2 regions of the Mesorhizobium sp. LjRoot246 genome follow, and region 2 is predicted to be linked to the other one. Evidence: predicted binding sites of a transcription regulator. Region 2 holds the regulator's gene; the other holds the start of a gene.
What was found. Region 2 encodes HrcA, which represses chaperone genes, less so after heat shock. Its sites were predicted from a motif close to GTTAGCACTCNCNNNNNGNGAGTGCTAAC; they were not measured.
Positions count from the first base shown of each region.

Region 1 (6,254 bases), 1.9 Mb from region 2:
CTCCTGCAGCTTTTCCTTGTCGTAGTCGGAGGTCGTCTCCTCGATCTGGCCCTTGATCTGGGTGATGCGCGCCTGGATCGTCGCCTTGGTGCCGGCGCCGTCGATGATGGTGGTGGTGTCCTTCTCGATCAGCACGCGCTTGGCGCGGCCGAGCATCTCGATGGTAACGTTTTCGAGCTTGATGCCGAGATCTTCCGAGATCATCTGGCCGGATGTGAGCACCGCGATGTCTTCCAGCATCGCCTTGCGGCGATCGCCGAAGCCCGGGGCCTTGACGGCCGCGACCTTGAGGCCGCCGCGCAGTTTGTTGACGACCAGCGTGGCCAGAGCCTCGCCCTCAACGTCCTCGGAGATGATCAGCAGCGGCCTGCCGCTCTGCACCACCGCTTCGAGGATCGGCAGCATCGCCTGCAGATTGCCGAGCTTCTTCTCGTGGATGAGGATGTAGGGCTCTTCCAGTTCGACGCGCATCTTGTCGGCATTGGTAACGAAATAGGGCGAGAGATAGCCGCGGTCGAACTGCATGCCTTCGACGACGTCGAGTTCGGTCTCGGCGGTCTTGGCTTCCTCGACGGTGATGACGCCGTCATTGCCGACCTTGTCCATCGCCTTGGCAATCATTTCGCCGACGCTGGCATCGCCATTGGCAGCGATGGTACCGACTTGTGCGATCTCGGCCGACGACTTGACCTTCTTGGCCCGCGCCTGGATTTCCTTGACCACAGCAGAAACCGCCTGGTCGATGCCGCGCTTCAAATCCATCGGGTTCATGCCGGCGGCGACCAGCTTGGCGCCTTCGCGCAGGATCGAAGCGGCCAGCACCGTTGCGGTGGTGGTGCCGTCACCGGCGAGATCATTGGTCTTCGAGGCAACTTCGCGCACCATCTGCGCGCCCATGTTCTCGAACTTGTCGGCAAGTTCGATTTCCTTGGCGACGGTGACGCCGTCCTTGGTGATGCGCGGCGCGCCATAGGCCTTGTCGATGATGACGTTGCGGCCCTTGGGGCCGAGCGTGACCTTCACCGCATTGTTGAGGATCTCGACGCCGCGCAGCATGCGATCGCGCGCATCGGTGGAGAATTTGATTTCCTTGGCAGACATGATTTTTATCCAGTTCGTTCGGAGAAAGTGAGATCAGGCAGCCTTCTTGGCGGCCACGGTCTTCTCGATCACGGGCTTCTCGATAATGCCCATAATGTCGGCTTCCTTCATGATCAGAAGGTCCTCGCCGTCGATCTTGACCTCGGTGCCCGACCATTTGCCGAACAGGATGAAGTCGCCGGCCTTGACGTCGAGCGGAACAAGTGCGCCGTTTTCGTCGCGTGCGCCAGGGCCGACAGCGACGACTTCGCCCTCCTGCGGCTTTTCCTTGGCAGTGTCGGGAATGATGATCCCGCCCTTGGATTTGATATCGCCTTCGGCGCGACGAATGACGACGCGGTCGTGGAGAGGCCGAAATTTCATGGGAACTTTCTTTCTGGGGCCGGCACAGGCGGCCACGCCCCTCCTCTATAGACGCGTTGGCACTCGATAGATAGGAGTGCCAAAAATTATTCACGAGCCGAATTAAATATTCAAAAGTATTATTTCGGTCTGCCGTTTCGTGATATCGACAGGGCGTCAAATATTTCAAAAGATTGAATTTTGCCGATCGAGTGCCTATTTATCGGACAAGTTCATTTTCACGATTTCACGAACAAGGGAGATTTCTTCGATGGCCGAAGGCAATCAGACGATCATGGAAAAAGCTGAAGCCCGCTTTGTCGACAAGCAGAAAAAGACGGCGGAGAAAAACAAGGCAACCGCCGAATACATGTCCGAGGCAAGGGCCAGGGAGATCAAGACGGCAAGGCTGAGAGAGCTTCGGCTGGCCAAGGAAGAAGCCGACCGCGTCGCCGAGGCCCTGAACCCGACACCGAAGAAGAAGCGGGTGACCAAGAAAGCCACGGAGGTAAAGACATGAGTCTCACCTTCCCCAACCGCAGCCGCAGCTATGACGAAGCCGGCCAGCGCATCCGTTTCGTCGGCCATGACGGAATGTTCCAGATCTCCTTCTCCGTCGCCGCCGACGCCATGGCCAAGATGCGGCCGGGAACTGCTGCCGATGAAGCCGGCTACCTCCAGACATTCGACACCGAGAGCAGCGCCATCCGTGAGGTGGCGTCGAAGGCCTACGGCCGCACCCACAAGAGCATGTATGTGCTGACGGCAGCCGATTTCAGCTGATCAGCCTAATGTATGTCGCTTAAAAGTGAGCTCGGTTTTGAGACAACGACATGCTTGGAAATGACGATTAAAGGTCCATCTCCTCGACCATCGTGCGTATCTTTTCAGCTTTTTCAAAATGATCGAGGCGGTGGGTTCTGATCCACCATTCGGCGGCTTCCATCAGGAGTTCGGGGTCGTCGTTCCTGTTGGCGAAGAACGCATAGAACGACACGCCGACGCCGGTCCCTTTTTCGGCGATCTTGCGGTCGCAGATTTCTAGTATCTTGTGCTTCAGGCTGGCTCTCACGGGATTCCTTTGATTTGCGGTGCGCAGGCTGCTGCCGGCGCCGAAACCCTGACGCAACGGCCGATACGGTTCAGGGCTTGCGCTCGGCCCGTTCGCGGCGCTTGACGTCGCGGATATTCATCTGCACGACCATGTCCTCCGCCTCGCGCGGACCCATGCCGACCATCACCTTTTGCCGGACCACCGCAGGCTGGCCAGTGAAGACATCGATGATGCTCCAGCTCTGGGGAAGCTCCATGCGCAGCGTGTAGCGGTTGGCCATGCCGGTCAGCCCTGCATCATGAAGAACACGGCGCCCAGGATCAGCACCGTCCAGGCGACGACCGACAGTTTCAGCACCATGCCGCCATGCGCGGCCAGAAGATCCCGTAGGCGCGACACGACACCCGCCGGCCGGGCCGGTGCGGCCACAAACGTGACAGGCGCTTTGAGGCCAAGTTTTCCAAAGACGGGCAGCAGCGAAGGTTCACGCACGAAAATGACCTCGAATGTCGGGAAGAGCGGAGCAAGAACGCTCATGTCCCTTTATAGCACCCTTTCGCGAACGACCTGCATGCCAAAATGCAACACAGGACTGCTTTAGCGGCCGGTCTGCACCGCCTTCGGAATGCGCAAATCTACTCGCTGGGAATTGACTGCCCTTGGGCAGATTGGAACTGCTGTTCGACGCGAGATTTTGGAGGCCTCGCCTCGGGATCGAACCGAGGCTTCAGAGATTTGCAGTCTCCAGCGTAGCCGCTCCGCCACGAGGCCATGGCTATTGAAGTAGCGGCCAAACATTTACGGAAAGGTTAATCCCGAGGGATTGTTCAGGATTTTTGGCAGCGATTTTCAGAACGCGCCAGCACGTGTGTTGGAGAGGCTTGCCCAACCAACTTTCCCCTTGAACGATCACCGGATCTGGCCTAGCCTTGAGTTGAGAAAAGGTTTTTCCAAACATCTCCGATCGGGCTTGGCCATGTGCCGGGTCATTTTCGAGCCAGCAAGAGAAAACCTTTTCCCAACTAAGGATTCTCGACGCGATGCCATCGGACGATCTGCCTGTTCCGGTCTTTTCCAAGCCAGTCACCTTGCGTGACGTGGCCGCGCAGGCAGGAGTCAGCGTCGCCACCGCATCGAAGGCGCTCAATGACCAGGGACGGATGACCGCCGAGACGCGCGAGCGTATCCGCGAGACGGCCCGGCGGCTCGGCTTCCGGCCCAACAGCCTGGCGCAGAGCCTGCTGAGGCGGCGCAGCTTCACCGTCGGCCTGCTCACCAACGATACCTATGGCCGCTTCTCGCTGCCGCTGATGTCGGGCATTTCGGACGCGCTGGTCGACAATGGCGTCTCGGTGTTCCTGTGCAACGTCGAGGAGGACCCGCGGCTGGGCCAGATGCATGTCGACGCCATGCTGGACAAGCGCGTCGACGGCATCATCGCCACCGGCAAGCGCATCGATCGCCATCTGCCCGTCGACCTCTCCAATCTGCGCGTCCCGGTGATCTATGCCTTCACCCAGCCCGATCCCGACGCCATCGCCTTCGTCTCGGACGACGCCGACGGCGCCAGGCTGGCGGTCGAACATCTGTGCCGGCTGGGCTGGAAGCGCATCGCCCATGTCACCGGACCGGCGAGCTTTGCCGTGGTGCACGCCCGCGCCCAGGCTTACCGCGACGTGCTGACCGAAAACGGCCTGCCGGTCACCGAGCCGCTGCTCGGCTCCTGGTCGGAAGCCTGGGGTCACGAAGCGGTGGCGCAACTGTTCGACAGGGGGAAAAAAAGGCCGGACGCCGTCTTCTGTGGCAACGACCAGATCGCACGTGGCGTCATCGATGCCTTGCGCGAGCGCGGCTTGAGCGTTCCTGGCGATGTCGGCGTGATCGGTTTCGACAATTGGGAGATCGTGGCCGAGGCGACGCGCCCGCCGCTGACCTCAATCGACATGAACCTGATCGCACTCGGGCGCGAGGCCGGGCTGACCCTGCTTTCGCTGGTCGGCGGCAAGCCCGCCGCGCCGGGCATTCGAAAACTGCCGTGCCGGCTGGTGGTGCGGCAGTCATGCGGCCATCCGTTGGATGGCTGAAGACGAAGCGCCGCGTGATCGGCGCCAAGCCGCGGAGCGCGGTCAAACCTGGAGGAGGAGAATATGAGGAACCTGATTGCCAAACTGACCCTGGCCGCTGCCGTGCTGGGCAGCGGTCTCGGCACTGCCGCCGCCGAAACGGCCAATATCTGGGTGCGTGCCGACGGCTCGAATTTCATGCCGAGGATCGTCGATGCCTACAACAAGGCGCACACCAACCAGATCAAGCTGGATATCATCCCCAATGCCGAGATCATCCCGAAATACGGTGCTGCGGCCGCCGGCGGCACTGCGCCCGACGCGCTTTCGCTCGACCTGATCTACACGCCCTCCTTCGCCGCTGCCGGCCAGTTGGAGGACATCACCGACTGGGCCAAGTCCCTGCCCTATTTCGCCAGCCTGTCGCCGGCGCATGTGAAGACCGGCACCTACAAGGACCACATTTACGGCCTGCCGTTCTCCGCCGACGCCTCGGTGCTGATCTGGAACAAGAAACTGTTCAAGCAGGCCGGCCTCGACCCTGAAAAAGGCCCGGCCAACTGGGCCGAGATCGCGGCCGACGCCGAGAAGGTCAACGCGCTCGGCGGCAACATCAAGGGCTTCTACTTCTCCGGCAATTGCGGTGGCTGCAACATCTTCACCTTCACGCCGCTGATCTGGGCGTCGGGTGGCGACATCCTGAGCGAGGACGGCTCGAAGGCGACGCTGGACAGCCCGCAATTGCGCGGCGCCATCGATCTCTACCGGTCGATGGTCAAGAAGGATCTGGTGCCGGCAGGCGCACAGACCGACACCGGCGCCAATTTCTTTGCCGCCTTCGCCGCCGGCAATATCGGCATCTCGCCGTCCGGCGCCTTCGCCATCGGCGCGCTCAACACCCAGTATCCCGATATCGACTACGGCGTCACCTTCCTGCCGGGCAAGGACAGCGGCTGGTCGTCCTTTGCCGGAGGCGACAATTTCGTGGTCACCAAGGGCACCACCAAACTGCCCGTGGTCAAGGAGTTCCTCGATTTCGCCTATTCGCTCGAGGGTCAGACCATCCTCGCCAAATACGGCAGCCTGCCGGTGCGCGGCGACATCGCCAAGGACGCGTTGAAGGATCTCGATCCGCGCTATCAGATCGCAGCCGAGGCCATGGCCAAAGGCAAGACACCCTATTCGGTGGTGTTCAACGACCTGATCAACTCCGCCAACGGCCCGTGGACGCAGATGATCAACGAGGTCTTCTTCGGCGACGATGTCGACGGCGCTATAGCCAATGCGCAGGAAACGATGCAGTCGATCATCGACCAGGCGCCGCAGAAGTAGCGGACGCCTGCCGGCCACCCGCCTGTCTCCCTAGGTGGGTGGCCGGCGCGCTCCTTACCCTCCCCCTTGTGGGGAGGGTCGCTGCGAAGCAGCGGGGTGGGGGCGGCGCCAAGCCCCCCACCCGGACCTACGGTCCGACCTCCCCACAAGGGGGAGGTCGGGCGGCCAACTGGATCTAACCGAAAAACAGTCCACGCATGAGCTCCATCGCAGCAACCACCGCCGCACCACGCGCCCGAAAGCTCACCGGCGCCAGCCGCCAACAATGGATCGGCCTGCTCTATGTCGCGCCGGCTGTCGCGCTGGTCGTCGTCTTCTTCCTGATACCGCTCGGCATGACTGCTTGGATGTCGCTGCACAAC
Region 1 is NZ_CAXUSN020000001.1:2,796,605-2,802,858, reverse strand. Features, by position in the region: gene groL (chaperonin GroEL) at 1-1,101, opposite strand, end outside; gene ACSQ3L_RS13475 (co-chaperone GroES) at 1,135-1,464, opposite strand; gene ACSQ3L_RS13470 (hypothetical protein) at 1,715-1,963, shown strand; gene ACSQ3L_RS13465 (DUF1488 domain-containing protein) at 1,960-2,226, shown strand; gene ACSQ3L_RS13460 (DUF6500 family protein) at 2,294-2,515, opposite strand; gene ACSQ3L_RS13455 (hypothetical protein) at 2,586-2,777, opposite strand; gene ACSQ3L_RS13450 (hypothetical protein) at 2,783-3,034, opposite strand; tRNA gene ACSQ3L_RS13445 (tRNA-Cys) at 3,193-3,268, opposite strand; gene ACSQ3L_RS13440 (LacI family DNA-binding transcriptional regulator) at 3,538-4,581, shown strand; gene ACSQ3L_RS13435 (ABC transporter substrate-binding protein) at 4,645-5,892, shown strand; gene ACSQ3L_RS13430 (carbohydrate ABC transporter permease) at 6,090-6,254, shown strand, end outside.
Region 1: ACSQ3L_RS13475 (co-chaperone GroES) is a predicted target of HrcA. The motif match lies at 1,520-1,548, and genes of this name have one in related genera.

Region 2 (6,254 bases):
TTCTTGTTGCGCTTGACGTAGGGCTTCACATAGGTCGGCGGCATCAGCTTGACCTGATGGCCGAGCGCGCTGAGCGTGCGGCCCCAATGATGGGCCGAACCGCAGGCCTCCATGCCGATCAGCGCCGGCGGCTGCGCGGCAAAAAACTTCACCACCTGCGCGCGGCGCAATTGGCGCTGCACGACCACTCGCTCGGTCGCATCCACCCCGTGCACCTGGAACACATTCTTGGCCAAATCGATTCCAAATCTGATAACTTGCATGACGGACGGTCTCCTTCCGCTGGGTTCAACACGACCAGTTTGGCACATTCGATGCCGCAAGGGGCCGTCCACCCATCATCCACGGGCGGAGCAGGAGCGAAGCGACGTCGCGAAGACCCGAGGATGACGAAGGTTCGCTACCGCGCCAGATCGGCCACCACGGCGTCGAGCACGATCATGCCGGCTGGCGTGGCGCGGAGCCGGGTGTTGCCGATCGGCGCCACCAGTCCCTCGCCCTGCAGCATCGACAGCCGTGCCGTCGACAGGCCGCGTCCGGAGAACGCCTCGTAGCGGGAGAGATCGATACCCTCGGCCAGCCGCAGGCCCATCAGCAGGAACTCGTCGGCCTCTTCCGAGCGCGTCAGGATCTCGCCGCCGGTGACGCCATGCCCCTTGGCCTCGACCAGATTGGCCCAGGTTTCCGGCATTCTTTCGGCGATCGTCACCGTGCGGCGGCCGTTCTCGACGAAGCGGCCATGCGCGCCGGGGCCGACGCCGACATATTCGCCATAGCGCCAATAGGTCAGATTGTGCCGGCTTTCCGCGCCCGGCCGGGCGTGGTTGGAAATCTCGTAGGCCGGCAGGCCGTGCGCCGTAGTGATCTCCTGCGTCAGCGCATAGAGGTCGGCGGCGTGGTCATTGTCGGGGATGATGAATTTCTTCGCCGCATGCAGCGCGTGGAAGGGCGTGCCTTCCTCGATGGTTAGTTGGTAGAGCGACAAATGGTCGGCCGCGTGGCCGATCGCCTGTTGGAGCTCCGATGCCCACGCCTCCGGCGTCTGGCCGGGCCGCGCATAGATGAGGTCGAAGGAGAGCCTTGGGAATATTTCCCGCGCCAGCCCGATGGCGTGCAGTGCTTCATCGACATCGTGCAGCCGGCCGAGGAAGCGCAAATCCTTGTCGTTCAGCGCCTGCACGCCAAGCGACACGCGGTTGACGCCAGCCGTCCGGTAGCCGCGAAAGCGTTCGGCCTCGACCGAGGAGGGATTGGCCTCCAGCGTCACCTCGATGCCATCAGGAACGGTCCAGTTCTTCGCCACGGCGTCCAGAACCCTGGCCACCGTTTCCGGCTTCATCAGTGACGGCGTGCCGCCGCCGAGAAAAATGCTGGTCACCTCGCGCGGCCCGGTGCGCTCACGCATCGTCGCCAGCTCGACCTCGAAGGCGCTGGCGAAGCGGTCCTGGTCGACCGGCTGGTGGCGAACATGACTGTTGAAGTCGCAATAGGGGCACTTGGCCGCGCAGAACGGCCAATGGACATAGACGCCGAAGCCGGGCGTCCGGTCGAGCAGCATGCTCATGCCGAGCCCAATCTGGTCAAATCCAATCGCGCTTGGGCGAATTTCTGGAAGGCGCGGGCGCGGTGCGACAGCGCCGTCGGCTGTCCGGGCTTCCAGCCGTGTTTTTCTTGCGCCGTCATTTCACCAAAAGTCTTGTCGAAGCCATCGGGCAGGAACACCGGGTCATAGCCGAAGCCGAGCTCGCCGCGCGGCGGCCAGACCAGCGTGCCTTCTGCCTCGCCGCGATAATATTCGGCCTCGCCGTCGGGGAACGCCAGGCAGATGACGGCGACAAAGCGTCCCTTGCGCTGCTCCGGCAAGGCAGCGCCGACTTCCTGCAGCGCCACTTCGGTGCGCTGCATGGCCATGCCGAAATCGCGCGAACCGTCAGGTGTTTCTGCCCAATTGGCGGTGTAGACGCCGGGCGCGCCATCAAGCGCGTCGACGCACAGGCCGGAATCGTCCGACAACGCGGGCAGGCCGGTCGCCTTGGCGGCGGCCAGCGCCTTGATGTAGGCGTTCTCCTCGAAGGTGGTGCCGGTCTCATCAGGCTCCGGCAGGTCAAACTCCTTGGCCGACTTCGCCTCGAAGCCGAACGGCCCCATCAGGCCGGCGAATTCGCGCAGCTTGCCGTCATTGTGGCTGGCGACGACGATCTTCTTGCCATCGAGAGAATGCATCAAATGCCCCAGATCCGTGGCTCGGCGAATTCGATCGAATTGCCCGAGGGGTCGCGTATATAGATCGAACGGCCGCCCTGCGGCCATTCGAATTCGCTTTCGATGGCGATGTTTTTCGCCTCGAGACGGGCTTTCCAGCGCGCGATTTCGTCGGCGGTCGCCGCAAAGCAGAGATGGCCTTCGCCCACCGTGCCGTGCGGCGGAACCGGCAACCTGGCGTCGGGCGCCGGCGGGATCTTGGTTGCCTCGGCGTTGAAGATGAGCAGCACGCCGGGGCCACAGCGGAAGAACAGGTGGCGGCCGTCGACCTTGCCGAGGAGATTGAGGCCGAGAATGTCGGTGTAGAAGGTTTCCGCGGCGGTCAGGTCGGTGACGTAGAGGGCGGATTCCAGGATTGCAGAGGGTGTCACGAGGCGCCCCCCTCTGGCCTGCCGGCCATCTCCCCCTCAGGTGGGGAGATTGGCAGCTTCTGCGTTGTCGCGCATCCTGCAACGCCGGAGATTGGCGAAGGCCGAAATGACATCCAATCTCCCCCCTTGAGGGGGAGATGGCCGGCAGGCCAGAGGGGGGCGCTCAAGCTCGGCATTTGAAAACCTACGCCACCGCCATCTGTTGTAAACTCACCAGGCGCTGGATGCCTTTCTTGGCCAGGCCCATCAAGTCCGCGAACTGCTCTTCCGAGAAAGGTTCGCCTTCGGCGGTGCCCTGGACCTCGACAATGCCGCCCTTGCCGGTCATGACGAAATTGGCGTCGGTGCCGGCCGAGGAATCCTCGATATAGTCGAGATCGATGACCGGCTGGCCGTCATGGATGCCGCAGGAGATCGCCGCGACGTGGTCCTTCAGCACCTTGGCGACGCTGGCCATCTGGCGCGCTTCCATCCAGCGCAGGCAGTCGTACAGCGCCACCCAGCCGCCGGTGATCGAGGCGGTGCGGGTGCCGCCATCGGCCTGGATGACGTCGCAGTCGACGGTGATCTGCTGCTCGCCCAATGCCTGCAAATCGACCACGGCGCGTAAAGAGCGGCCGATCAGCCGCTGGATCTCTAGCGTGCGGCCGCCCTGCTTGCCGGCGGAAGCCTCGCGGCGCATGCGCTCGCCGGTCGAACGCGGCAGCATGCCGTATTCGGCCGTCACCCAGCCCTTACCGGAATTGCGCATCCAGCCCGGCACCTTCTCTTCGAGGCTTGCCGTGCACAGGACATGCGTGTCGCCGAACTTCACCAGGCATGAGCCTTCGGCATGCTTGGACACGCCGCGCTCGAAGGAGATGGCACGCATTTCGTCGAATTGGCGTTTGGAGGGGCGCATTCAGGCTGCTTTCTTGTCATTTTTCGGAATCTTGGCCGGCTTGTAACCGCATGGGACGCGTGGCGCAAAGGAAAATGGCCGGGCGATCTGACACAGACACCGGGTTGCGCGGGCGCAGCGTAAGTCTATATCCTTGGGCCGGAGGTTTTTGGCCGTATGACCAAGACAGTCGATCCCGCTTCGCAGTTGCCCGCTCTTCAATCGCTCGACATGCGCTCGCGCGACATTTTTCGGCGCATCGTCGATTCCTATCTCAAGGACGGCGAACCCGTGGGATCCCGCAGCCTGTCGCGCATCCTGCCGTCCTCGCTGTCGCCAGCCACCATCCGCAACGTGATGAGCGACCTCGAGCATCTCGGCCTGATCTACGCGCCTCACATCTCGGCCGGCCGGCTGCCGACGCAAGCCGGCCTGCGTTTCTTCGTTGACGCCTTCATGGAGCTTGGCGACCTTTCCGACGAGGAGCGCCGCGCCATCGAGGCACAGGTGCGGGCGTCCGGCTCGGGCGCGACGCTGGAGCAGATGCTGACCGAGGCCAGCCAGATGCTGTCGGGCATGTCGCGCGGCGCCGGTCTGGTGCTGGCCGCCAAGAACGAGGTGGCGCTGAAGCACATTGAATTCATTCAGCTCGAACCGACCAAGGCGCTGGCGGTGCTGGTGTCGCAGAATGGCGACGTCGAAAACCGCGTCGTCGAGCTGCCCGCCGGCGTCACCGTCTCGCAACTGCACGAGGCCTCGAATTTCCTCAACGCCCATATCCGTGGCCGCACGCTGGCCGAGGCGCGGATCGAGATCGCCCGCATCAAGGAAGAAACCAGGGCCGCACTCGACACGCTGTCGCAGGACCTGGTCGAAAAGGGGCTGGCAGTATGGGCCGGCGCCGACAGCGGCCTGCCGGCGCGGCTCATCGTGCGCGGCCGCGCCAATCTGCTCGAAAATGTCACCGCGCAGGCCGACATCGAACTGCTGCGCCATCTGTTCGAGGACATGGAGACGCAGGACGGTCTGATCCAGTTGCTCGACCTCGCCGAACAGGGGTCGGGCGTGCGCATCTTCATCGGCTCGGAAAACAAGCTGTTTTCGCTGTCGGGCTCGTCGCTGGTGGTCGCCCCCTATCGCGACAAGGACGCCCGCGTCGTCGGCGCGCTCGGCGTCATCGGCCCGACCCGGCTGAATTACGCGCGCATCGTGCCGATGGTGGATTACACCGCGCAGCTGATATCGCGCATGCTCCGTTAAGCTGATCTAACCGAGGAGACGACGATGGCGCTCGAAGAATTCAAGGCCCGGATCAGCCTGCTGCTCGAGGAAATGGTCAACCAGCCGGAGGACCAGCACGAAATCCAGGAGCAGTTGCGCGAGAAACTGCGGGAAATGCGTGCCATGGGCCTGCCACTGCCGGCCGATCTCGTCGAGTTGGAAAAACGCCTCGACGACGATTTCTACGCCGCCGGCACCTGAGCCCGGAAAACGGGAGCTTCCTTCAACTCATTGTGTGCCGCGGGAACGATCGATAAAGCCGCCCGTTCCTGTCTTCTCGGCCAAACATTGGAGGATAGGATGATCCGTTCCGCCGGTCTGGCGATTTCCGCCGCCGCACTGTTTCTCTCGACCGTTTCATTCGCCCAGCAGGCGGATAAGTCCGTGCTGAAAGGTGCTGCCGCTTTCGGCGACTGGCGAGCGGACAAGCCGGGCGTGCGTCGCCTGATCAGGCCGGACGATATGCCAAAGCCCTATGCCACCAAATCCGCGTCGAACAGCGCCAGCCCAGCGGAACGGCCACAAGACGCCAAGCCGCAATTGCCGCCAGGGTTCTCGGCCGAGCTGATCGCATCGGGCATCGACAATCCGCGCGTCGTGCGCGTCGCGCCGAATGGCGACCTGTTCGTCGCCGACAGCGAAGCCAACCAGGTCCGCGTCTATCGCTTGACCGAAGGCAGCGCGAAGCCGGCTGAGGACGGCATCTTTGCCAGCAATCTCAACCAGCCCTATGGCATTGCCTTCTATCCGCCGGGCGATAGCCCGCAATGGGTCTATGTCGCCAACAGCGACAGCATCGTGCGCTTTGCCTACCGCAATGGCGACCTGAAGACATCCGGCGACCCTGAAACCATCGTCGACAACATCCCTGCCAATCATCACTGGACCCGCGACATAGCCTTCTCGCCGGACGGCAAGACGCTTTATCTGTCGGTCGGCTCGGGATCGAATGTCGCCGAGGGTATGGGCAAGGAACCGAAAGGCGGCCTAGCCGCCTGGGCGAAGTCGCAGCCGCTCGGTGCTGCCTGGGGATCCGAGGACGGCCGCGCCGACGTGCTGGCCTTCGATCCCAACGGCAACAACGGCCGCATCTTTGCCACCGGCCTGCGCAATTGCTCGGGCATGACCGTTCAGCCGGCGACCGGGGCGTTGTGGTGCGTCGTCAACGAACGCGATGCGCTTGGCGACAATGTGCCGCCCGAATACGCGACCGCGGTCAAAGAGGGCGCCTTCTATGGCTGGCCCTGGTACTATATCGGCAACAACGAGGATCCGCGCCACAAGGGCGAGCGCCCCGATCTTGCCGGCAAGGCTGATATTCCCGATGTGCTGATGCAGGCGCATTCGTCGCCGCTCAACATCGCCTTCTACGAGGGGACAAGCTTTCCGGCCGAATACAAGGGCGATGCCTTCGTCGCGCTGCATGGTTCATGGAACCGCGGCAACAGGACCGGATACAA
Region 2 is NZ_CAXUSN020000001.1:862,269-868,522, forward strand. Features, by position in the region: gene ACSQ3L_RS03985 (IS110 family transposase) at 1-263, opposite strand, end outside; gene hemW (radical SAM family heme chaperone HemW) at 401-1,564, opposite strand; gene rdgB (RdgB/HAM1 family non-canonical purine NTP pyrophosphatase) at 1,561-2,223, opposite strand; gene ACSQ3L_RS04000 (VOC family protein) at 2,223-2,633, opposite strand; gene rph (ribonuclease PH) at 2,818-3,534, opposite strand; gene hrcA (heat-inducible transcriptional repressor HrcA) at 3,691-4,773, shown strand; gene ACSQ3L_RS04015 (hypothetical protein) at 4,798-4,995, shown strand; gene ACSQ3L_RS04020 (PQQ-dependent sugar dehydrogenase) at 5,095-6,254, shown strand, end outside.